2 regions of the Tissierella carlieri genome follow, and region 2 is predicted to be linked to the other one. Evidence: a T-box and tRNA genes for the amino acid it is inferred to sense, from the RefSeq annotation. Region 2 holds a T-box; the other holds one or more tRNA genes.

Region 1 (8,160 bases), on a different contig from region 2:
CAAAGGAAATAAAAGTTGGAGATAAGGTATTAATTACTAAATATGTTGGGATAGAAGGAACATCTATAATCGCAAAGGAATTAGAAGAGCAATTGATTGATAAAATAGGCAAAAACAAACTTGATGTAGCGCAAAATATGGATAGCATGCTTAGTGTAGTTAAAGAAGGTATAATTTGTGGAGAAATTGGCGTCAGATATATGCATGATATTACTGAAGGAGGAGTTTTAGGGGCGGTTTGGGAGGCTTCTAAGGCTACTGGAAAAGGAATAGAAGTTTTGGAAGAATCTATACCAATTAAAGATGTAACAAGGGAGATTACAGATATTATAGGCATAGATCCTTATAGATTAATATCTAGCGGTTCTATGCTGATTATAGCAGAGGATGAGAAGGTTTCAACAATCAATGAAGAATTAAATAAGGTTGGAATTAAAGTTACAGCTATAGGTAAGATAATAGAAGAAGGTATTATACTAAATAAAAATGGGGAGATAAGCAGTATAGAGCCGCCAGAAGCTGATGAGTTATATAAGGCTTTATCACTTCATAAGTAATATTACATTATGGTTACAAAATTCGTAATTCGTTGACATAATAATTGACTAAATGATATAAATAAAATAGACAAACTTTATTAAGGGTGGAAGGACATAAGGAGGTAGATAAATGAAAAAGTGGAAGATAATGCTGTCTTTGTTTGTACTATTATTTTTATTTAGTCAAATAGGACATGCAGCCAGTAACAAGACAATTCAAGTAAGTATGAACGGTGCTAAAGTTTCTGTAACACAGGTACCCATCATTATGGACGGACAAGCAATAAATACTGAGTTTCCCTCCTTTGTTCATACCAATAGGACACTAGTACCTATTAGATTTGTATCAGAAAGCTATGGGGCAGAAGTTAGTTGGGATCAAAAAACTAAAACTGCTACAGTGGCCTATGGAAACAAGGAAGGAAAATTCACTATAGATAGCAATGTAGCTATAATAAATGGTGAAAAGAGGATTTTAGATCAATATGCTATTCCAAGAATAGCAAGTTTAGGTGGTAATAGCGGAAGAACCATGGTTCCGCTGAAGTTTGTTACAGAAATCTTCGGTTACGAAGTTGGCTGGGATAGTGCAAAAAATGCCCCTTACATTAACTCTAAACAAGATACTAAGCCAGAAGTTCCGCAAGATGGGTCAAGTATAATCAGTAGTATTTCAGTGGGAAAGGGAAGTACAGATAAAAATAAACTGATTATAAATAGCAGCAAAAGTATTGATTATGAAACTATGTTTTTGCAAGATTCCAATAAGCTGATTATTGATATCAAAGATTCTAAATTATCATTGGAAAATACTAAAGATGCTGAAGGAACAATAGATGTAAAAGATAGTATTATTGAAAAAATTCAATACTCACAGTTTTCTAAAGAGCCTAATATTACTAGAATAGTGGTAACATTAAATCAGATAGTAGAACATAATGTTTTACTAACAAATGATGGAAAAGACATGGCAATATCTTTTGGTAATAAGGTAAAATCAATTACAAAAGAATTAATTGATGGTAAAGAAGCTATTGTAATCCATGGTACATCTGAGGTTAAGGTTAATTTCATGAAACTTAAAAATCCAGAAAGAGTAGTAATAGATTTAATGGATTCTGTTTTAGAAGGAAGTACTTACTATAACTATGATTATGATTTAGGATTTGTAAAAGGAGTTAGAGTATCACAGTTTAATGTTGATAATAACTATAGCCCTATGGATCAAATTGTTAGAATAGTCTTAGACGTAAAAGATGGAATATCAGACCCTAATGTAAAAGTGGATACCTATGGAGATAAGATAGTAATTTATCCTGAAAAATCTTTCTGGGAAAACATTTCTTATACTTCAGAAGGTGATAATAAAATTTTCACTATTAACAATCTTGTGGAAACAGATTACTCCGTAAACTATGAAACTGGAAACAAATGGATACAAGTAACGATCCCGACAGATAATGTAGAATTAAATGAAGGGATAGTATCTATAAAAGATGGATTGATAGATGAAATTCAAGTTGTCAAAGATGAAATAGAGACTAGAGTTTTCATTAAATTTAGAAAGAGTATAGAATATGTTCTACTTTCCAGAGAGTCAGACAGTAAAGTTTCTTTGATGATAATGAAGGATGAAAATGTAAAAACTTCTGACAGGCTTATTGTTATAGATGCTGGACACGGAGGTAAAGATCCAGGAGCTACATCTATAAACAAAAGGAGAGAAAAGGATTTAAATCTTAGTGTTTCACTGAAACTCAATGATGCACTCAAAGCTCAAGGATATAATACAATAATGACTAGAGATACAGATGAATTTATTGATTTATATGAAAGAGCTAGAATAGCAAATGATAACTATGCAGATGTTTTTGTAAGTATACATGGAAATTCTCATGATAATAAGTCTATTGCAGGAATTCAAGTATTATATTGTCCAGCAACTCAGTCAGAGAAAAAAGAAATAGATCAGCATCCATTTGCTAAAATCATAATGGACGAGCTATTAAAGGCTACAGGAGCAGTAGATAAGGGTATAATTCAAAGACCTAATCTAGTAGTTCTTAGGGAAACTAAAATGCCTGCAGTCTTAGTAGAAACAGGATTTTTATCTAATTCGGCTGAAGAAAACCTTTTATTCACTGAAGAGTATCAATATAAAATAGTTAATGCCATAATAAAAGGAATAGAAAAATATTTTGAAATGTATTAATATAATAGGCAAGGGTAACCTTGCTTATTTATTTTTAGGGAGGAGAGAATTATGGAGTTATTATACGGATATTTATTTATTTTCTTTGCAAGGGTGGCAGATGTATCTTTAGCCACTATTAGGACACTTATGGTAGTACAGGGAAGAAGGTTACAAGCTGCATTAATTGGCTTTTTTGAGGTAAGCATTTATGTAACAGCATTGAGTAAAGTAGTTAGTAGCTTAGATAACCCTTTAAATCTTTTATCCTATGCATTGGGATTTGCCTGTGGAAATTATTTAGGAATTACAATAGAAAATAAAATCGCTTTGGGAAATTTGGCAACTCAGATTATTTTAAAAACATCAGATAATAAGGAATTAATTAAAATTCTTAGAGAAAATGGATTTGGAGTAACAGTTATAATAGGTCAAGGATTAGAAGGAAGTAAAGAAATATTAAATGTAGCAATAAACCGTAAAGATTTGACTAATTTAAAGAAAATAGTATATGAATACGATAAAAATGCATTTATTACTGTAAATAATATAAATCCTATTAGTGGTGGGTATTTTGCATCTAATAAAAAGTAAGAGATAAATTAATCATAGTCTGACAACTCTTCTAATATAATGTAATAGTATAATCTAGGAGGGTTGATGATGGTAAATAGGAGAATAATATTATTTGGACTAATAATAGTCTTGGGTCTAACGGTATTAAGTATTGGAAAAAACCTTATTAATGACAGGTTATCAGCTAAGGATGACGAAATACAAATCATTAGATCTGATGAAGAAGAAGTAGTCGTAGCTGAAGAAGAAGGCGTAAGAAAGACAGTTATGTATTTTAGAGATGCAGATGGATATTTAGTTCCTGTAATGCGAAAAATTCCTTGGGAGGAAGGAATTGCGAGAGTAACACTTAATAATATGATAGACAGTGCGGAACTTAGAGAAACTTTGAAACCTACTGGTCTGTTACCAGTTATACCGGCAGGTACAGAGATTTTAGGGATGTCTATAAATGATGAAACTGGTCTGTGTAAGGTTGATTTTTCTGAGAATGTTTTAAGTAATCAATCAGAAAAGGAAGAAGAAAGTTTTATTAAAGGTGTAGTATATACACTGACAGAGTTTCCAGCTATTAAAGAGGTTCAAATACTAGTCGGTGGAAAAGCATTACCTTCTTTAAACTATGGAGGAGATATTAGTAAGCCCCTAGCAAGAGAAAATATTAATTTAGTTGGCAAATTAGAAGATGGTCGTTCTAAAGTAGTCGTTTATTATAAAGGAATGAATAATGAAGAATTTGAATATTTTGTACCAGTAACGATACCTACTTTAGCACCAGTAGCAAATGTATATTCTGCATTGGATATTTTATTTGAAGGGCCACCACAAGATATTGGACTATTTTCAGATATCCCAAGAGATGTTATGCTTCATGGAGTAGAAGTAAAAGATGGTACTGCATATGTAGATATATCCTATGAGAGTTACTCGGATTCATCAGAAGATAAAACCTTTAGTGATATAGTAAAAAATATAGGTCTAACACTAAGTCAATTTGAAGAAATTGAGACCGTTGAGTTACTTATAGATGGAGAAACAATAAATACTACAATTCCAGTTTTTGCAAATGAATATTAATTTGAATTAACAGTTAACAAAGAACAATTAACAAGTTTAAATATTATCGTAGGGGCGAGCTAATATGCTCCCCTTTTCTTTTTTTATTTATAGATAAAAAATTCTATATTTGATAAAATATAATAACAGAGTACAAGATTAGAAAAATAAAGGAGTATATAATTAATATGGAAAAAAGAAAACTTGTAGTATCAACAGGCAATCAACATAAAGTAGAAGAAATAAAAAATATACTTGAGGGTTTATCAATAGAAGTAGTTTCTAAAAAAGATGTAGGATTAGGTGATTTAGAAGTGATAGAAGATGGGGAAACCTTAGAAGAAAATAGTTTAAAAAAGGCTAAGGCTTTAGCTGAAAGGCTAGATTATATGGTTTTAGCAGATGATTCAGGATTATTCGTAGATAAATTAAATGGAGAACCCGGAGTTTATTCTTCAAGATATGCAGGTGAAGAAGGAAATGATAAGAAAAATAATAATAAACTATTGGAAGAGTTGCAGGATATACCTTTGAAGGAGAGAAATGCTAAATTTAAAACAGTTATAGTATTAATTACTGAGGATAAGGAGAGCGCAATAGTTTATGGAGAATGTAAGGGTAAGGTGGGATTTGAGCCAAAAGGTAAAAATGGATTTGGATATGATCCTTTATTTACTCCAGATGGATATGACAAAACCTTTGGAGAATTAGGAGAAGAAATAAAAAATAAAATAAGCCATAGAGCAAAAGCATTAGAAAATCTAAAGGAAGCTCTAAAGAATATATTAGAGGTAGATTAATATGAGAATAGCAGTAGTTAGTGACACCCATGGAAATAATAAGGGCATTATCGAAAAGTTATCAGAGATAGAAAAACCGGATATTTTATTTCACCTTGGAGATTATGTAACTGATGGTGTTGCAATATCTAAAGCACTAGGATTTGAAACTATAATAGTAAAGGGTAATGGAGATTATCTTCATACTGAATATAATGAAGATGAGTTAGTGGAGATTAAAGGAAAGAAAATTTTTCTGACCCATGGACATAAATATAATGTGCAGAATGGAATAGCAAACTTATATTATAAAGGCTTGGAATTAGGAGCTGATATAGTGTTATTTGGTCATATACATGTACCTATTATAGAGAAGATAGGAAACATGATTATAATGAATCCAGGAAGCCCTTCCTTGCCTAGAAATGCTACAAAAATAAAAACTTTTGGCATCATAAACATTGGAAATACAATAGAAACAAAAATAATTGAAATAAATTAATAATATGCTATTGACTTTGTATTTAGAACCTGCTATAATTTTAAATTGTTAGCGAATAAAAGATTAAGTGATCACTGAGTATCGAACTATGCGGGTATAGCTCAGTGGTAGAGCACTGGCTTCCCAAGCCAGCTGCGAGGGTTCGATCCCCTTTACCCGCTCCAACTGTGAGAGCACCTATAGCTCAGTAGGATAGAGCAACGGACTTCTAATCCGTGTGCCGGGGGTTCGAATCCTCCTAGGTGCGCCAGCTTAATAATTTAAAATATGGTGGGTGTGGCCTAGTTGGTTATGGCGCCAGATTGTGGCTCTGGAGGTCGTGGGTTCGAATCCCATCATCCACCCCATATTTAACATCGAAGTAATAAAACTAATTTTGCTAGCAAAACAATTTATCATGATCCATTAGCTCAGTCGGTAGAGCACCTGACTTTTAATCAGGGTGTCCCGCGTTCGAGTCGCGGATGGATCACCACTAATGCCTTATAAAGGGCATATGCGGGAGTGGCGGAACTGGCAGACGCGCTAGACTTAGGATCTAGTGTCATTGACGTGGGGGTTCAAGTCCTCTTTCCCGCACCATACATAAAAATTGGCATGAGCCAATTTTTTTTATACGTAATATTAAATATGCACCAGTAGCTCAATGGATAGAGCATCTGACTTCGGATCAGAGTGTTGGGGGTTCGAGTCCTCTCTGGTGTGCCAAATACAATGAGTGGAAGGGTTTTGAGGGTTTTCCAAAATTAGATTTAACCCTTTTTTAACCCTTCTGAAAAATTAATGCATTAAATAATAAAAAAGATTATTCTTTTGATTATTCTTTTAACTCATTCTAAATGCCTGAATTATTCTAGGTGTTTTTTTATACCATATTGAATTTTACCCCTCCTTTTATTTCATAAATATTTACTAAATGAAGATTAATTCATTTTCATCATAATTTAATTCACTGGCAATAAAAATTAAATTCTTATCAGGATTTTAATATATAAACTAGGTAATATTTATCATTCATTGTCTCATCTTTTGTAATATATATAACTTTTCCCTATCGTGGAAAACATAGAAAAATTATTGTTGTTGGAACTTATGATTAGGTAAAGGAATATATGGATCATATATGATGGAATAAAGAAGGAAAACAAAAAGATAGTAAAATATAGAGGATTTATTGACTAAAACGAAATAATTAAGTTCATAATATAATTAAATATGAAATATAATATAATAAATCTCATGGTTATTTCAAAAAAATATATATATTGAAATAAATGCAATTAGATAGTATAATATATTATAGGAGGTTATATTATGAAGAAACCATTTGAGCCTAATTTTTTACCGATAAGTTTAGATAATTCCGACACCATAGAAATACTTAAATTAGAAGGAGAAGCTAGAGCTAAAGTTGAAAAATTCAATTCGATATTAGAGAGATCAGTAATAAAAAAAGAATTACTTATGCTATTTTCTATGAATGAATCAGTGCAATCTACTAAAATAGAAGGTACTCAAGCAAGTTTTAGTGAAGTTATAGAATCAGAAGTAACTGGAAATACAAATAAAGATATAACTGAAGTACTCAATTATTTTGATGCGCTAACAAAAGCACAAGACTTGTTAAAACAAATACCTATTTCTACAAGAATGTTTTATAAGTTACATGAAACTATATTAAAAGATAGTAGAGGACAAAGCAGAAGCCCAGGTTCATATAGAAAAGTCCAAAATTTTATAGGGCCAACAGACAGAAAAGAAGACGCAACATATATTCCTCCAGAAGCAACTTTGGTAGAGAAATATATGTCAAATTTAGAAAAGTATATAAATGATGAATACGAAGATGATTTTGGATATATTTCAAGAGCAGCTATAATCCACGGTCAATTTGAAACAATACATCCTTTCTTGGATGGGAATGGAAGATTAGGAAGAATATTAATAATAATTTACTTGTTAGATAAAGGCATTATATCGTATCCATCGTTTTTTGTAAGCGAAGAATTAGAAAAAAGCAAATATAAATACTATGCTTTATTAAATGGACTAAGATTAGAAAAACCCAGATGGAAAGAGTGGATAATATTTTTCCTAAATTCAGCAATAAAGCAAGCAGATAAATATATAGAAAAGCTGTTATCTATAGAAAGTCTGTATATCGAGATGATGTCTATAGCTAAAGAAAAAAGTATATCTGATGATGCAGTTTTATTTATATTCAATAAACCTATATTTACAATAAAGAAAATGCAAGAAGTAATAGGTGTAAGCTACAACACAGCAAGAAGATATGTAACAGATTTAGCTGAAAGTGGCAAGATATATGGAGATGATAAGCAAAGGAATAGGGTATACAGTTTTTATGATTTAATAGATATTTTATAAATATAAACAATAAGAAAAAGAGCCAGTATGAACTGACCTTTGTCAAGTAGACAGGTAATTTAATTAAAAATTCATGCACAATTGGATGCTTGATTTCGATATTCAATCGGAGTTAAGCATCCTAATCTT
Region 2 (16,865 bases):
ATCTTCTATTCTATTTTCAAGATTTGTTGTTTATCTATATCATAATACAATAAAAGCCCCAATGACTTTCCTCACTAGAGCTAACTTTAGTATTTTCTATAAAACAACTTGCTATATATATTAAATGTCTCCTAATAATACTAGTATTAACCTCTTATCTTTTCAATTAATTCATCTTTCTTGTTTCTAATACTCCTTATTTCATTTTTAACTAAACCATCTTTCAAATTCTCTTTTTCTACAAAGAACATGGATAGTCCTCCCAATCCTACGTGAGTACCTACTGCCGCACCCATTTGCATTATATAAATTTCATCTTTAAAATCTGTCTCTAATCTAATTTTTTCTGCTAAATCCTTAGCAATATTCATATCTGAAGTATATCCAATAATGACAAAATCTGTAATCTTATTATCTACCCTTCTAATAAACTCATCTACATAAAATTTTAGTACTCTATTTCGTCCCCTTTCCTTAGCAACTATGGCTCCCTTACCTTTTTTCATGGACATAATAGGTTTTACCCTTAGTAGTTTACCAATAAATGCACTAGCATTGGTCAACCTACCACTTTTAATCAAATTATTTAAATCATCTACACAAAGAAAATGTTTTACCTTAGTCTTATAATTTTCATTGAATTGAATTAATTCATCAAAACTATAACCCGATTCCAATAGCATAGCACTTTTCAATATCAGCCATCCACTTCCATGACTCATAGATAATGAATCTACTACATATATTTTCACAGTTGAATTTGGATTATTTTCAAAAAAATAGTCTTTTGCTAAAACTGCTGATTGGTAAGAGCCACTTGTACCACTAGACATACAAATGCATAAAATTTCCTTATATCCATCTTCAATGGCTTTATTTATTATTTTTAAATATTCTTCTGGACTTGGCATTGATGTAGTAGGTAATTCCTCTAAAGTTGGTAAAATTTTAAAAAACTCATCTGTCTCAATATCTATTTTATCTCTATAGGTTGTACCACTTATGATAATATTAAGGGGTGCAACTCCTATATTATATTTGTCGACTATTTTTTTTGATAAATCACAAGTAGAATCAGCCATTATCTTGATCATTTAATTCCCTCACTTTATTTATAGTCATAATTCGCTAAATTTCGACAAATTATTCTTTACAATTATAACATATTAGAATTAAAAGAGATATGTTAATAAATTTGATAAATAGTATAAAATGACAATGTAAAATATATATAAGTAGTAGGCTTTTTGTTGAGAGTTCAAAGATACGTTAATGATATGCAAAAATAATAAATAAAACTCCAATGATAAATTATCATTAGAGTTTTATTTTCTTGCTACATAATTACTACTGGTTTAATTAAATCAAATGGTCTAGTTTTTATCATTACTAATGCATCCTCTATTTTTTCAAATCCATGAAAAACGTGTGTAACTATCTTACTCGGATCAAGTTTACCATACTTAACTAATTCAATTTGTTTTTCCATTCTAGCTCTGCCACCGGGAATTTCTTTATTAATGGTGTTATCATGACTTGTATTAGCTCCCCATTCAATCTTTGGAATTGAAAATGTCTCCCCGCTACCAAAGTGATTTACATTTCCAATACGTCCACCTAATTTAACAATTTTCACAGCATCAGTAATTGCATCTGAATCAGTCCCTGCAACCAATACTTTATCTACTCCTGTACCTTTTGTGATTTTTAAAATTTGTTCCACAATGGGCCCATCATTATGATTTATTATATCTGTTGCGCCATAGAATTTAGCTGCTTTAACTAAATCAGGACTATAGCCAACTACAATAATCCTTTCTGCTCCCTTTAAATGTGCACCTGCAACTCCCATCAAACTTATAGAAGCAGTGCCTAAAACCGCCACTGTATCTCCATATTCTACTTCTGCTAATTCTACAGCATGAAATCCTGTAGATACTGTATCTGTCAACATAACAGCTGATTCTAATGAAATCCCCTCTGGAAGTAACGCAACATTCATATCTACATTATCTACATGAAAATACTCTGAAAAAACTCCATCCTTTATATTTGAGTATTTTCTTCCTACTAATTGTTGACTGCTACTGTGCATATCAATATTTCTCCAATCAAGTGTTACAGCTGGTACTATTACTTTATCACCTGGTTTAAAATCTTTAACCTTACGGCCAACTTCTACAATCTCACCTATAGCTTCATGACCTAAAATCAAATTATGCCTATCACCTAATGTACCTTTATATACTGTTTGAATATCAGAAGTACAAGGAGCTAAAGCTAAAGGCCTAAGTATTGCATCATAAGGTCCTGCCACTGGTCTTTCTTTTTCAATCCACCCTACATTATTTAATCCAAGCATTGCAAAACCTTTCATACGTATCCCTCCTATATATTAAATAATATCAATCTATTTGTCAGTTTTTTTGTTACACAATTAATAATTGCAATTACCTTGCCAGCTTTTGCTTTTTATTTAAATTTAATCTATCTTTTACATATAGGCTATAGTTCTTAGTATTATAGTAATAAAAAGTATTTTTCATATTTTAAAGTATTGATTTCTTACTTTTTATTAACTCTTAATCTTACACTGTTAACTATATTATAGTGAAATTTAGTTCTTGACTAAGAAATAAATTTCATTTATTATGTATCTATAATATAGTCAGGAGATGTTGTATATGAACCAAGCCTTTAATAAAAAAAACATAGCAATTGAACCTATGGATGTTAAAGATATAGATGATATGCATAAAAAGTTTTTATTGAATACTAAAAGTCCAGTTTTTGCAGAAACCTTAAGATACTGTGAAAAGGTTGCAAATTCTAATTCCAATGTTCTTTTGATAGGCGAATCTGGAACTGGAAAAGAAGTTGCTGCTAAATATATTCATTTATGTAGCCAAAGGGCTTCTAATGATGTGGTAGCAGTTAATTGCAGTGCTTTCACTGAAACCCTTTTAGAATCTGAACTTTTTGGATATGAACAGGGAGCATTTACAGGAGCTTTAAAAGCAAAAAAGGGGAAGTTCGAACTGGCACATGAAGGTACTTTATTTTTAGATGAAATTGGAGATACCAGTCTACTTACTCAAGTGAAGCTTTTAAGAGTCATTGAAACTAAAAAATTTGAACGAATTGGTTCTAACACACCTATGCTAATAGATTTTAGACTAATTTGTGCTACTAATAAAGATCTTGAAGAAAACATCTTAAATGCTACTTTTAGAGAAGACTTTTTTTATAGGATTAGCACTATCGCCATTAGAATCCCACCTCTCCGTGAACGTAAAGAGGATCTTATGGATATGATTAATTTTTTTCTAGAACAGTCCTGCATTGAAAATAGACGTGAAATCACTTATATTGAACCTGAGGTTAATGAATTTCTGTATAATTATGATTATCCTGGAAACGTCAGGGAACTTAAAAATACTATCGATAGATTAGTGATATTGTCAGAAGATGGTGTTATTAAAAAAGACAATCTTCCTATTTTACATTCTATTGCTAGAATGAAACCTAGTTCGACCAGTAATACATTTCAATCTATCATTAGCTTGAAAGAGTTTAGAAAAAATACTGAATCTAAATATTTACAATGGGTTCTAAATCAAGTAAATGGAAACGTAGCTGAAGCAGCTCGCAGGCTTGATATTAGTTCTCGTCAGCTTTTTAATAAAATTAATGAATATGGATTGCAAAAATAATAGAAGCCTTGATAGGATATGATTCTAATCAAGGCTTTTTCAGCAAAAATATGAAAACACTAATTACCTCGCAGTTAATTACTTACATTTTTTCTTCATCCCATTACTCTCTTATAGATAGTATTCTCTACTGTTTATAAAATAGTTATTTGCTTAGTTTTGAAATTATATTTTACCTTATATTTTGTAGATTATATAATAGTTTTAATGGTATAATTAATGTAACATATAAATTATCTGCAGCCATAAAATTTATTAATAAATTTAATCTCTATAAAAGAGTAATGGAGGTAAATATGGATAATAAAAAAGCATTAGATATTTTAGAAAACTTAAAAAAGGTAATTATGGGCAAAGATGAAGTTCTAGAGAAGGTTTTAATAGCATTATTTGCCAAAGGCCATCTTTTAATCGAAGATGTACCTGGAGTTGGAAAAACTACTTTAGTTAAAGCACTTGCTAGAAGTATGGATTTATCATATAAAAGAGTTCAGTTTACACCAGACCTGATGCCTTCTGATATTATAGGTATTAGTGTCTATGATAAAAATACTGGAACCTTTTCTTTCAAAAAAGGTCCAATATTTAATCAAGTATTCTTAGCTGACGAAATCAACAGAACTTCTCCAAAAACTCAGTCTAGTTTATTACAAGCTATGGAGGAAGGGGAAGTGTCTACAGAAGAAAGTCATTATATTTTAGAGAAACCTTTTATGGTACTAGCAACTCAGAATCCACTAGAATACCAAGGAACTTTTCCTCTACCAGAAGCACAACTAGATCGTTTTCTAATGCGTTTATCTCTGGGATATCCAGAAAAACAGTCTGAAATAGAAATACTCCAAAATTATCAGTCCATAAAAAATCTTAATCTTATAGAGCCTGTTGTATCTCAGGAAGATATATTAGAGATGCAATCCATGGTAGATGAAATAACAGTTCACCGTGATATTATAGATTATATTGTTAATATTTCTAATACAACTAGAATTTATGAAGATTTGCGTTTAGGAGCTAGTCCTAGAGCTTCTATTGATTTATTGAAGGCTGCAAAATCAAAGGCATTTTTAGCAGGTCGAGACTATGTTATTCATGATGATGTAAAGAAAATGGTAGTACCTGTATTGGGACATAGGCTAATTCTTTCCCCAGAGGCCAGAATAGAGCAAAAGGGTATTGAAGAGATATTAAAAGAAGTTCTTAGTCGTGTATTTGTACCGGTGATGGCAAATGAATAATATAAAAATTGGTCTTCCATTAATCTTCCTTATAATTATAATTACCTTTGTATTGTTGGTTGGAGGAACCTTGCCTTACTTTTTATTTTATATACTATTACTGACATTCATTATTCCTTTAATTCACTGTTTAGTTACCCTTAAAGGGCTAAAAGGTTCTATAGAGATTCCAAGTGAATCTCTATTCACTGGTGAAATACTCAATATAGATTATCAGGTAAAAAATAATAGTATTCTTCACATACCTTATTTGGAAATTCAATCTGATATTTCAAAGCAATTAACAGGGATTAATTCTCCTAAAGTGACATTAGCACTGAAAAAAAAGGAATCCTACAGCAGTAGTGAGTCTCCAATCCTAAGAAGAAGGGGTTATTATCAATTTGGAGAAATAGAGGTAACAGTGGGAGATGTTTTTGGATTTTATTCTTTTAAGAAAAAAATTACCAGTCCCGCCTCTCTACTAGTCTATCCAGAAACCATTATTCTATCTACTTTCAAAATAACTGCCAGCCATCAATCTGGAGAACTTCTAGTGCAAACCTCAGATTTTCAAGATAAAAGCCGAGTTGCTTCTTTGAGGGAATATAGAGAAGGTGATTCCGTTAAAGCCATTCATTGGAAACTATCTGCAAAAAAAGGTATTCCCATAGTTAAAGACTATGAAAATAGAGGAGATACATATGTCATCATTTTCTTAGACAATGAAGCAAATATATTTAGGGGTGATGTAGATCGTCGTCTTGAAGATAAGACTGCTGATGTTGCTCTTAGCATAGTAAATTATTGTTTAAGTCAAAACATAGAAGTAAACTTGGAAACTCAGAATGATCAAAACCAAGTAGAAGTAAAAGGTCAGCAAAAGTCTGACTTAAAGCCTTTTTTGGAAACCTTAGCTAGATTTAAGGGTAATGGAGCTCTTGAATTTAAATCTATTGTCGCGTCAAAGATTGAAACTTTAAATAAAGGTTCAACAGTTATAATTATTACTCCAAACTTAGATAAGGCTATTGGTGCACAAGGAATTCAACTAAAAATCAAAAATCTTAATCCATTATTTATAGTTATAACTGATTTGGATAACAGAACAGGATATATAGACCAAATCGTTGAGAAAAGATTAAGACAGGAAGGAATCCCCATATATATATTAGATTATAACAATAGTATCAAGGAAGCATTGGAGGTATATCATGGATAAAATATCTAATAAAAGTCAAAAATTACTTTTTAACCTGATTTATGCTTCTTTTGTATTTTGTCTAGTATATCTTTTTGGTTTAGGGATGGGTCTAAAACTAAATATTATGCTGCAAGTATTAATAGTATTGCTAGGAAGTATGATGGTTAAATTCTTTCTACTAAATCCACTAATTCTATATGGACTTTTAGCTATTAGTTCTCTAATCACTATCTTGATACACCGTTTCGTTTCTCCCATTTTATTTACCATAATAGAAAGAATTCTTTCTTTGTTTAAAAATATAATTGCTCATCTCCAAGGGAAAGAAAGTATTGCATCAGATAATATGTTGCTATTCTGGGCAATACTTATAATTTTAGTATCATTGTTTACTGCTTTCATCTTATTTAGGAGTAAAAATATTTATCTATTGCTTCCTATTTATATAGTTTCCTTCCTTTACTATTGGTATAATTTTTTCAATCAAGCATATTGGATGATTTCCATATTTCTATTAGCATTTTTTATTCTCATAGGATTAAATAAATATTCTCAGAAAAAGTTACAGAACCTTTACAATCCATGGTTCCACACATTAACTACCTATAGTATATTAATTGTTTTCATAGCTTTACTATTGCCAAAGAGTTACAACTATATCGAATGGCCTTGGTTGCAGCAAAAAGTTTATACCATCTTCCCATTTATCGAAGACTTACGTTCCTATGATATCTATAGCCGGAAATCTGGAAACGCTACACTATTCAATTTTTCAATTACAGGATATCAAAGTGAAAGCTCAAAATTAGGAGGTCCTGTATACTTAAGTGATAAGAGAATTATGATAGTACGTATAAGTGATAGTACTTATCTAAGGGGAAATGTAAAGCAAGTTTATACGGGGAATTCTTGGGATACTATAATTGAACCTTCAGCAAATTATGGATTGAAACAAGACTTCAGTGGTATTTCACAGGAAGAACAGAAAATTTATTACAAGCAAGAATATATTACTATTACTTATCATGATTTTGCATCAACTACCCTTTTTAGTCCTTATAAACCAGCTAAAGTTAGCTTCTCAGATAATCATATGCTAAAAGTAAACCGTGATGATGTTTTGGTATTCTCCAATGGAGTTTATAATGGTGAAAGCTATCTTGTCCTAGTACAAAAACCTCTTCCATATGGGATGTTAGTATCCCTAGGTATAGAACAAAAAAAGAAAGATATGACTGACTTAAATATATATCTACAAATACCTAAAGATAAAATAACTGAACGGACAAAAGATCTAGTAAGGGAAATAGTAAAGGATACTAAAGATGATTTTGAAAAAGCAGTGGCTATTGAGAATTATCTTAGAAATAATTATAAATATAGCTTAGATGTGGAATATGTACCAGAAAATCAAGAGTTTATAGATTATTTCCTATTCGAAGAAAAAGAGGGTTACTGCACCTATTATGCAACATCTATGGCTGTGATGCTTCGTCTATCAGGAATACCAAGCAGATATATAGAAGGTTATTTAGCTAAAGATTCTATTGAAACTGGTGTATATGAGGTAAAACATGAAAATGCCCATGCATGGGTAGAAGCATTTATTGAACCAGTTGGTTGGATGACCTTTGAGCCTACACCTGCTTACCCTGTAGAATCTAGATTAGAAAATTATCAGCTAAATGAATCCGATAAGGATATGGAGTTAAATGAAGCTAGGGAAAGTACTAGAGGTCCAAGAAAGGATATTGATGATCAAATTATTGATGGTGACCAAACTATTATTGATGGAAGGAAATCAGACTATGAGGAAGACTACAAAGATATACCTACTGGTTTACCAAGTGATACTGTTGATTTATTTACAATCATTTTATTATTAATAATCCCTCTAAGATTTTCAGTAGGATTTTTACAATATAGCTATCGTGAAGCTAAAGCTAAAAAGTTATCCAATAATAAAAGAGTTATTTATCTATATCGACAAATTCTAAGGCTTAAGGAATTAATGGGTTATCCCCAACTATATGGAGAAACTCACTATGAATATGCAAATCGTATTGCGTATAAATTCTATTCCTATGATGAAATAGGAATAAAAGAAATTACAGAAATCTTTGTAAAAAGTAAGTACAGTAGCTTTCCTTCTTCAAATGAGGATGTATTAGAACTAGAAAAATATAAGAATACTATGGAAAATCGACTAAAAAAGTATTGGGGTAGAATAAAATATTACTATCATAAATATGTTAAGAAGATGTATTGATTTTAATATTTTTATATCTTAATATAAATCATATCTTTACCATGAATAGTTTATTAACCATAAAGTTACCAAGAATCTCTTGATATTAGCTTGCTTTTATAAGATTTCTTTATAAGTTTCATACTATTCTTAATAAAAAATACGTTTAAATGGGTTATCAAAATCTAACTTTATAAAATTGCTAAAAAATAAAGGGATAGATATTAATCTAGTTAAGTACTTTAACAGGGAAGCCAAATTGGACTTCCCTGCTTGATATTTTACTATATTTTTAACTTGTTCATTATCCTTTAGGTTTTATTCAATTCTGATTTTTTCATTTACATTCTATCAGGCACTTCTATTCCAAGTAAATCAAGAGAAGTTTCTAAAACATTTTTTGTTAAAGTAATAAGACTTAACCAAGAGTTTTTCTTCTCAAGATTTTCTTCACTTATAATTTTATTTTCATGATAAAATTTATTGAAAAGATTAGATAAATCATAAATATATTCACATAATTTGTTTGGTGCCTTTTCTAAGAAACTAAACTCTATCGCCTCATTAAATTTTGAAAGCTTTAGCATTAAATCTCTTTCACTCTGACTGTAGGGTTCAAATATTACATCTACATTATGCATTTTTTCCTCACTAGCTTTTCTCAAAATAGATTTAATTCTTACAGTGGTATATAAAATATATGGTCCTGTATTTCCTTCAAATGATGAGAATTTTTCCATATCAAATATATAGTCTTTAGTAACCTGATTAGATAAATCACCATATTTTAATGCAGACAGTCCGACCTTTCTTACTATATCATATATTTCAGATTCACTAAAACCTTTATTGTCATCGAGTTTATTCACTACATTATCTTGAATTATTCTAATCAAATCCTGTAGTCTCATAACACCACCTTCTCTAGTCTTGAAAGGTTTCCCATCTTTACCATTCATTGTCCCAAAGCCAATAAAATCAAAAGATAGATTTTCATTTACAATTCTTGTTTTTTTAGCACATCTAAAAACCTGCTCAAAATGTAACCCCTGTCTTTTATCAACAACATATATTATCTGATCTGGATTATAATCCTTTACTCTTTGCCAAATAGTAGCAAGGTCCGTAGTACTATATAATATAGCACCATCTGATTTTAATATTATTATTGGGGGAATCGTATAAGTATCAATTTCCTTGGCAACATCTATAACCAATGCTACTTTGCTTTCATAGGTATAGTTGTTTTCCTTTAGATAATTTATCATTTCATCAATATACTTCTGACTATCGCTTTCACCCATCCAAAGGTCAAACTCTACATTTAAAGCGCTATAATTTTTCTTCAAATCCTCTACAGAAACATTTAAAATGTGCTTCCAAAGTGCTATATATCCTTTTCTCCCGCTTTGTAACTCGAAGGTAGCTTTTCTAGCTTCTTCCATCGCTTCAATATTGCTTTTTGCTAGGGAGCTTGCCGCTGGATATATTTCTTCAAGTTCATCTATTGTAAAAGGGGCTTCTTCAGGATGTTCCCCTTTATAATCCTCAGCAAAATAAGGCAGCCTAGGCATACGTCTTCTAAGCTCAGATATTACCATTCCTATTTGCAAGCCCCAATCACCTAAATGAACATCACCTATGACATTATGCCCTAGAAATCTAGAAATTCTCTTTATTGCTTCACCAATAATTGCAGCTCTAAGATGACCAACATGAAGAGGCTTCGCAACATTTGCTCCACCATAATCTACTATAATTGTCATAGGTTTTGCTGGCTCAGAACAACCATATTTCTTATCTTTACTCATATCATTTAGGTAATCAACCAAGAAGTTATCCTTTATATTTATGTTTATAAAACCAGGTCCAGCAGAAGAAACATCTTTAAAAACATTAGTATTCTTCAATATTTCTAATATCTCATTAGCAATTTGTATAGGTGACTTCTTATACTTCTTAGATGCAGGTAGAGCTCCATTACATTGAAATTGACATAAATCAGGACGATTGGATATAGTAACATTACCAAAATTTCTTTCATATCCACATTGCCCAAAAGCATCCTCAACTATCCTACTTAATATTTTAATTAATTTTTCCATGGATTCCCTCCTTAAATTCAACTATATTGGATCTTTCAGTAAATTATACTATTACTAAAACATCAAAATATACATAATGATAAAAAACCCGCCTCATAAACTGAGACGGGTTTAAATCCGCGGTACCACTCAAATTGACATAAGTCCACTTAAATACTTTAACGCAGTTAACGTATTATCCTCGCAATTGCTCAGACATATTCTCCGAGGCCCTCTTCACCATCAGCTTTCTTACAAGACTCTCACTCTGTTCTCGCTCGCTGTTAGAAATTTAAATGGCTACTTTTCTCTTCCTAGAATTTCCAATTTTATTAATTAATGAAGATTTTATATTATGTACTACGAAAAGTCAATTAAAGATTTTTAGTAGGCTTCTTACAATTTAGTTATCGTGAATATAGTGCTAAAACTATTTCATTATAAAAACTCTAATGATTTTATTCATTAGAGTTTTATTTTATCTGACTGATTTAAGTCTAACTATATCTTTATAATTATTGGCAGTAATCATCTGGACATCTGACATATCTTCTTTTATACCCTCTATATCCGATCCCATTTTCTCTAGCTTATCAAATATAATCATTTGATTATCATTAAGAACTCCTATATCCTCTTTTAATTCAGTCCTTACATTAGAAATTTCTTCTTTTAGCCCAGTTCTTACATTGGAAATCTCTTCTTTAAGTTCAGTTCTTACGTTAGAAATCTCTTCTTTAAGTTCAGTTCTTACGTTAGAAATTTCTTCTTTTAATTCTTTCTTTGTATCTTGTAACTCTATATATAGTCTCTCTAATAGGTCAAATATCTGATCTTCTTTATTCATATGATCACTCCTATTATTTTTTCTATAATATGTATGGTGGAGGCGGTGGGTGTCGAACCCACGTCCGAAAACATTTCCACAAGAGCTTCTCCGAGTGCAGTCAGTAATTTGACATTCCCTCTACTTGACCCCTACTGACAGGATTCAAGTTTCAGTAGCTTCATAAGTTCCGTCCTTAGCTCAAAGCTTTGCTAAGTGCGGTGCCCCACTAGATTGACGCCCTATCTCAAGCCGTGGGTTACTCGAGTAGGACGAGCAGCTTAATTAAGCTGCAAATGCGTAATTATCGTTTGCGTTTAATTTAGTTTGCCACTTTTAACGTTGCTTGGCGACAACGACTCGCTACTCCTGATTCCACATCCCCGTCGAAACCAAATTCGCCCCCATATTTAATTAGCAATTAATTATAGCAAATTTATTGAATTATGTCAACCGTTAATCAATGCACAGTTCACAATTATCAATGCACAATTAATACCACAAAACTTATAATCTTCTAGTCCTTTTAATTGTGAATTGTCTACTTGTATTTCTCAGATGAATGTTGTTGCATTCTTCTTTCTGCATCCTTCTTCGCTATATCATCTCTCTTATCATATAGCTTCTTTCCTTTTGCAGTCGCTAGTTCTACTTTAACTAGCCCATCCTTTATATATACAGACAAAGGAACCAAGGTATAGCCTTTTTGCGTTATGGCAGCCATTAACTTCCTGATTTCCCTTTTATGCAATAATAATTTTCTCTTTCTAAGAGGATCTACATTATATATATTCCCTTGCTCATATGGGCTAATATGGAGATTATTTATAAATAATTCTCCCTTTTCTATGGAAGCATAGCTATCTTTAATATTTAACTTCCCTTGTCTAATGGACTTTACTTCTGTTCCAGTTAATACTAGTCCAGCTTCCATAGTATCCTCTATGAAATATTCAAATCTTGCTTTTCTATTAGTTGCAACTACCTTAGTTCCTATTTTTTTCATTCTATCACCACATTATAATTTCTTATGATTAAGTTTAACAAATATATATGGTGATGTCAATCTCCTATAGCAATTCAAAATCAATGTTTCTCCTCATTACATCAGCATCTATTACTCTTATCTTAGCCATATCTCCTAATCTATATATTTTATTTGTTCTTTCTCCTATTATATAGTATTTTTCTTCATCAAAATGATAATAATCATCTAGCATATTATTAAAATGAACTAATCCTTCTATGGTATTTTCCAGCTGCACAAACATACCAAAATTAGTTAGTGAAGATACTATACCTTCAAATTCTTCTCCTATATGTTTAGTCATATATTGAGCTTTTTTCATATCTTCAACTTCTCTTTCCGCTTCTTCTGCTCTCCTCTCAGTCATAGAAGTATGTTCTGCTATCTCAGGTAGGTTTGCTTCTAGTTTTCCTTGAACTTGGTCACTTAGTTTCCCATTTAAATATGCTTTTATTATTCTGTGTATTACTAAATCTGGGTATCTTCTAATAGGTGCTGTAAAATGAGAATAATACTGCGCAGCAAGACCAAAGTGTATACCTGGCTCATTACTGTATATAGCCTTTTTCAATGACCTCAACATTAATGTACTAATTAGCGTTTCTTCTTTCTTGCCTCTTATTTCCTTAGTCAATAGCTGTAACTCTTTTGGATGGACTTCTTGCTGCCCTTTTAATGTATATCCAAAATTGTGTATTAGCTTACTAAAAGTAGCTATTTTTTCGGCTGAAGGTTCTTCGTGTATTCTATATAAAAATGGAGTTTGTGACCAGAAAAATCGTTCTGCCACTGTTTCATTGCAAACTAACATAAATTCCTCTATTAATCTATTTGCTATTCTTCTCTCTTCTTTTCTTATTTCTATAGGTACTCCTTTTTCATCTAAGATAATCTTTGCTTCAGGAAAATCAAAGTCTATACTTCCTCTTCTTTCTCTCTTTTCATATAATATATGACATAATTCTTCCATTAGCTTTAAATCCTCTGCAACCTTAGACAATTTTTCCTTAGCCACTTCATCATCATTTTCTAAGAAATCAGAAACATCATCATATACTAATCTTTGTTTACTATTTATTAATCCTTCAACTATTTCATGGTCTACTACTTTACCTTTTTTATCTATTTCCATAAATACAGATAATGAAAGTCTATCTACATTAGGGTTTAATGAACATATTCCATTAGATAGTTCCTTTGGTAACATAGGTATTACCCTATCTATTAGATACACTGAGTTCCCTCTTTGCAATGCCTCTTTATCTAAAGTTGATTTCTCTCTTACATAGTGAGCAACATCTGCAATATGAACTCCAAGATAATAGTTTCCATTATCCTTCATTTCAATAGATACAGCATCATCTATATCCTTTGCATCGATTCCATCTATTGTAAAAGTATTTAAATGTCTTAGATCAACTCTACGCTTCGCTTCTTTAGGATCTACCTCTTGTTCAATATTCTTGGCTGCTTCTTGTACCTTATTTGGAAATTCCTCTGGCAAATTGAATTGTCTAATAATTGATAAAATATCTGTTCCCTTTTCATCTAAATATCCAAGAACTTCTATTACTTTGCCCTCTGGATTTCTCCTAGGCTCTGGCCATGTAGTTATCTCCACAACCACCTTTTGATTTGTCTTTGCATTGCGAGTCTTTGCCTTTGGGATAAATATATCGTATCTAATCTTATGATCATCTGGTACCACAAAGCCAAAATTCCTATTGTCTTCAAAGGTACCTACAATGATTTTATTATTTCTTTCTAGAATTCTGATTATTTCTCCTTCTTCTCGTCTATCCGTTTCTTGCCTTCTAGTAATATTGGCTATTACTCTATCTCCATGCATTGCTCCATTCATATTCTCAGCAGGAATAAATATATCTTCTCTAATTTTATCATTAGGAATAACAAATCCAAATCCTCTTTCATTTCCTTCTAAAATACCAGCAACTAAGTAATCATTATCAATTAAACCATATTTATCATTCTTGGCCTTTATTACTATACCTTCTCTTTCTAATCCCTCTAATATCTTATAAAAACTCTCTAAATCCCTACGTTCTATATCAAATTGTACGGCTAATTCTTCTTTTAACATAGGTTTATATTTCTTTTCTTCCATAAACTCTATAATCATTTCTCTAATACTCATCTTTATTCCTCCCTATCTGGGGTTTATATTTTTATATATTCTTTCTTTATCATTAGTATTTACCCATATTATATAAAAATAATGTAAGATATTAAAAATATCTTACACTTTTTTTACTTTTGAACCATATTGTGTCCTATTAAATAAATTTGCCTCGTAAGAGTACATATTTTCTTTCTTTTCTTCATGAACTTTTATTGCAATAGATATTAATTCATCTATTAATTTTTTGAAAGAATATCCTTTGCCTTCCCATAAATAAAATGCAATTGAACCAGGCAGAGTATTTATTTCATTGATATATATATTATTATTGGCATCTAATAAAAAGTCTATTCTCGATACTCCTCTACCATCAATAGTTATAAACGCCTTCTTTGCTAATTGTTCTATTTCTTGTCTAATATTATCTTCAATTCCAGCTGGTATTATTCTTCTTTCACCACTGGATTTTCCACCTTTTTCATTAGTTTTTACATATTTATCTTCAAAACTTAGAATCTCTTCCCAACCAATTGGTTCTTCACATAAAGATGTAATTACTTCATCATCAAATCCTAAGACTGCACAATTTATTTCTCTTAAATTTTCCACTGCTTGCTCTATTATTATCTTTCTATCATATCTAATAGCTACCTCTATAGCATCAACAAGGTCTTCTCTATTTTTTGCCTTTGATATCCCTATACTTGATCCTAAATTAGCTGGTTTCACAAATAATGGATAGGATAGTTTTGTTTCTATATCTTTTATAATTAAATCTTTATCTTTCAACCATTTAGATCTATAGAACCAGGTATAATCTACTACAGGCAATTCATTAGCCTTATATACATCTTTCATTAATATCTTATCCATACCTACTGATGAACCTAATACACCACAACCTACATAGGGTATATCCATAAGTTCAAATATTCCCTGCACTGTTCCATCTTCTCCATTCATTCCATGAAATGCTGGAAACGCTATATCTATCTCTCCAAGAATCTTCTTTCCAAATAATCCTACTGTCTTAGGATGTGAATAGATATTGTTATCTCCATGGTTAGGAGATAATATAATCTCTTTAGCATCCTTAAAATTTCCATCCTTGTAGTTTCTAAAATCCATTAAGCTACTTCCTGTCAGCCATTTTCCATCTTTGCTTACATAAATCGGTATCACTTCATATTTTGTCTTATCAATATTTTCTATTACCTGCATTCCTGTAATTACAGATACCTCATGCTCTACACTTAGTCCTCCAAATATTACCCCGATTTTTTTCACAAGAGATAACCCCCTTCCGATTCTTTACTTTACTCACTATAATTATCTGGCAAATCATTTTCAAATAAAACAATATCCTTTGGTCTTGCCAATTTTTGAATATGAGATGTCGCTTCATCTAAAGTATTTACTATAAATATGTTATCCTTGTTGTAATTCACTTCCATTAATCCATCATATATCGGTTTAGTCCTCTTTTCTCCAATAAGTATTACATAATCACAGACCTTCCCTATATTTGTACCAAACTCTTTGTTGGCTTCTATCTCCATTGCACCTAATTCTACCATGCCAGGTGTTACTATTATCTTTCTCCCTTCTTTAAACTGTGATAATACTTCTAAGGCTGCTTTAGACCCTATTGGGTTGGAATTAAAAGCATCATCTATTATGATAACACCCGTACCTGGATTTATTATATTTAATCTGTGTGGTATTGGTTCTAGACTCTCTATTCCATTTTTTATTTCATCAAAGGATAAATCTAATAATCTAGCCACTGCAACACCTGCTAAGATATTATAGACATTATGCTTTCCTAGGAGTTTAGTAGTACATCTTATAGAATTACCGTCTTTGTCTTTTATTGTAAAAGTAGATCCAAATTCGGATACCTCTATATCCTCTGCATATAAATCCAGATTCTCTATATCTTCCAGTCCATAAAGGATTTTTTCTTTAAATGTTTTATCAGCTAATTTCTTTATATATTCATTATCGTAATTAAATATGGCTACTCCATCTGTAGGCAATTCTTCAATTAATTCGTATTTTGTTTTCATTATATTATCTATATTTTTAAATGTCTCTATATGTGTTGGCCCAATGGATGTGATAACTCCTATTTTAGGTTGAACTAATTCTGCTACCTCCTTTATATCTCCAATATTTCTTGCTCCTAATTCTGCAATAAACACATTATGTTCGTGAGTTAAATCATTATTTATTACCTTTGATAGTCCCATAGGAGTATTATAAGATTCAGGAGTATTAAGTACTTTAAATTTTTCTTCCAATATATTTCCAACTATAAACTTTGTACTAGTCTTTCCAAAACTTCCCGTAATACCTACTACGATTAAATCTGCTCTACTTTTTATCTTTTCCTGAGCCTGTTCA

Evidence for each region. A T-box is a leader RNA that pairs with one kind of tRNA and senses whether it is charged. The one in region 2 lies ahead of argS (arginine--tRNA ligase), so its partner is inferred to be a tRNA-Arg.
Region 1: it encodes a tRNA-Arg, which carries the amino acid that the T-box ahead of argS (arginine--tRNA ligase) is inferred to sense. The anticodon was not compared.

The regions. Positions count from the first base shown of each region.
Region 1 is NZ_JAHLOH010000014.1:1,016-9,175, forward strand. Features, by position in the region: gene KQI38_RS02405 (AIR synthase family protein) at 1-557, shown strand, start outside; gene KQI38_RS02410 (N-acetylmuramoyl-L-alanine amidase family protein) at 670-2,751, shown strand; gene KQI38_RS02415 (DUF2179 domain-containing protein) at 2,803-3,324, shown strand; gene KQI38_RS02420 (GerMN domain-containing protein) at 3,394-4,383, shown strand; gene KQI38_RS02425 (XTP/dITP diphosphatase) at 4,551-5,162, shown strand; gene KQI38_RS02430 (metallophosphoesterase) at 5,164-5,643, shown strand; tRNA gene KQI38_RS02435 (tRNA-Gly) at 5,734-5,807, shown strand; tRNA gene KQI38_RS02440 (tRNA-Arg) at 5,817-5,893, shown strand; tRNA gene KQI38_RS02445 (tRNA-His) at 5,914-5,990, shown strand; tRNA gene KQI38_RS02450 (tRNA-Lys) at 6,043-6,118, shown strand; tRNA gene KQI38_RS02455 (tRNA-Leu) at 6,142-6,225, shown strand; tRNA gene KQI38_RS02460 (tRNA-Arg) at 6,276-6,351, shown strand; gene KQI38_RS02465 (Fic family protein) at 6,958-8,031, shown strand.
Region 2 is NZ_JAHLOH010000033.1:50,688-67,552, forward strand. Features, by position in the region: gene KQI38_RS10420 (DegV family protein) at 147-1,094, opposite strand; gene KQI38_RS10425 (alcohol dehydrogenase catalytic domain-containing protein) at 1,337-2,377, opposite strand; gene KQI38_RS10430 (sigma-54 interaction domain-containing protein) at 2,685-3,713, shown strand; gene KQI38_RS10435 (AAA family ATPase) at 4,010-4,951, shown strand; gene KQI38_RS10440 (DUF58 domain-containing protein) at 4,944-6,152, shown strand; gene KQI38_RS10445 (transglutaminase-like domain-containing protein) at 6,145-8,403, shown strand; gene argS (arginine--tRNA ligase) at 8,724-10,487, opposite strand; T-box leader at 10,586-10,791, opposite strand; gene KQI38_RS10455 (hypothetical protein) at 10,945-11,313, opposite strand; RNA gene ssrA (transfer-messenger RNA) at 11,348-11,698, opposite strand; gene smpB (SsrA-binding protein SmpB) at 11,834-12,298, opposite strand; gene rnr (ribonuclease R) at 12,363-14,474, opposite strand; gene KQI38_RS10475 (D-alanine--D-alanine ligase family protein) at 14,577-15,746, opposite strand; gene KQI38_RS10480 (UDP-N-acetylmuramoyl-tripeptide--D-alanyl-D-alanine ligase) at 15,776-16,865, opposite strand, start outside.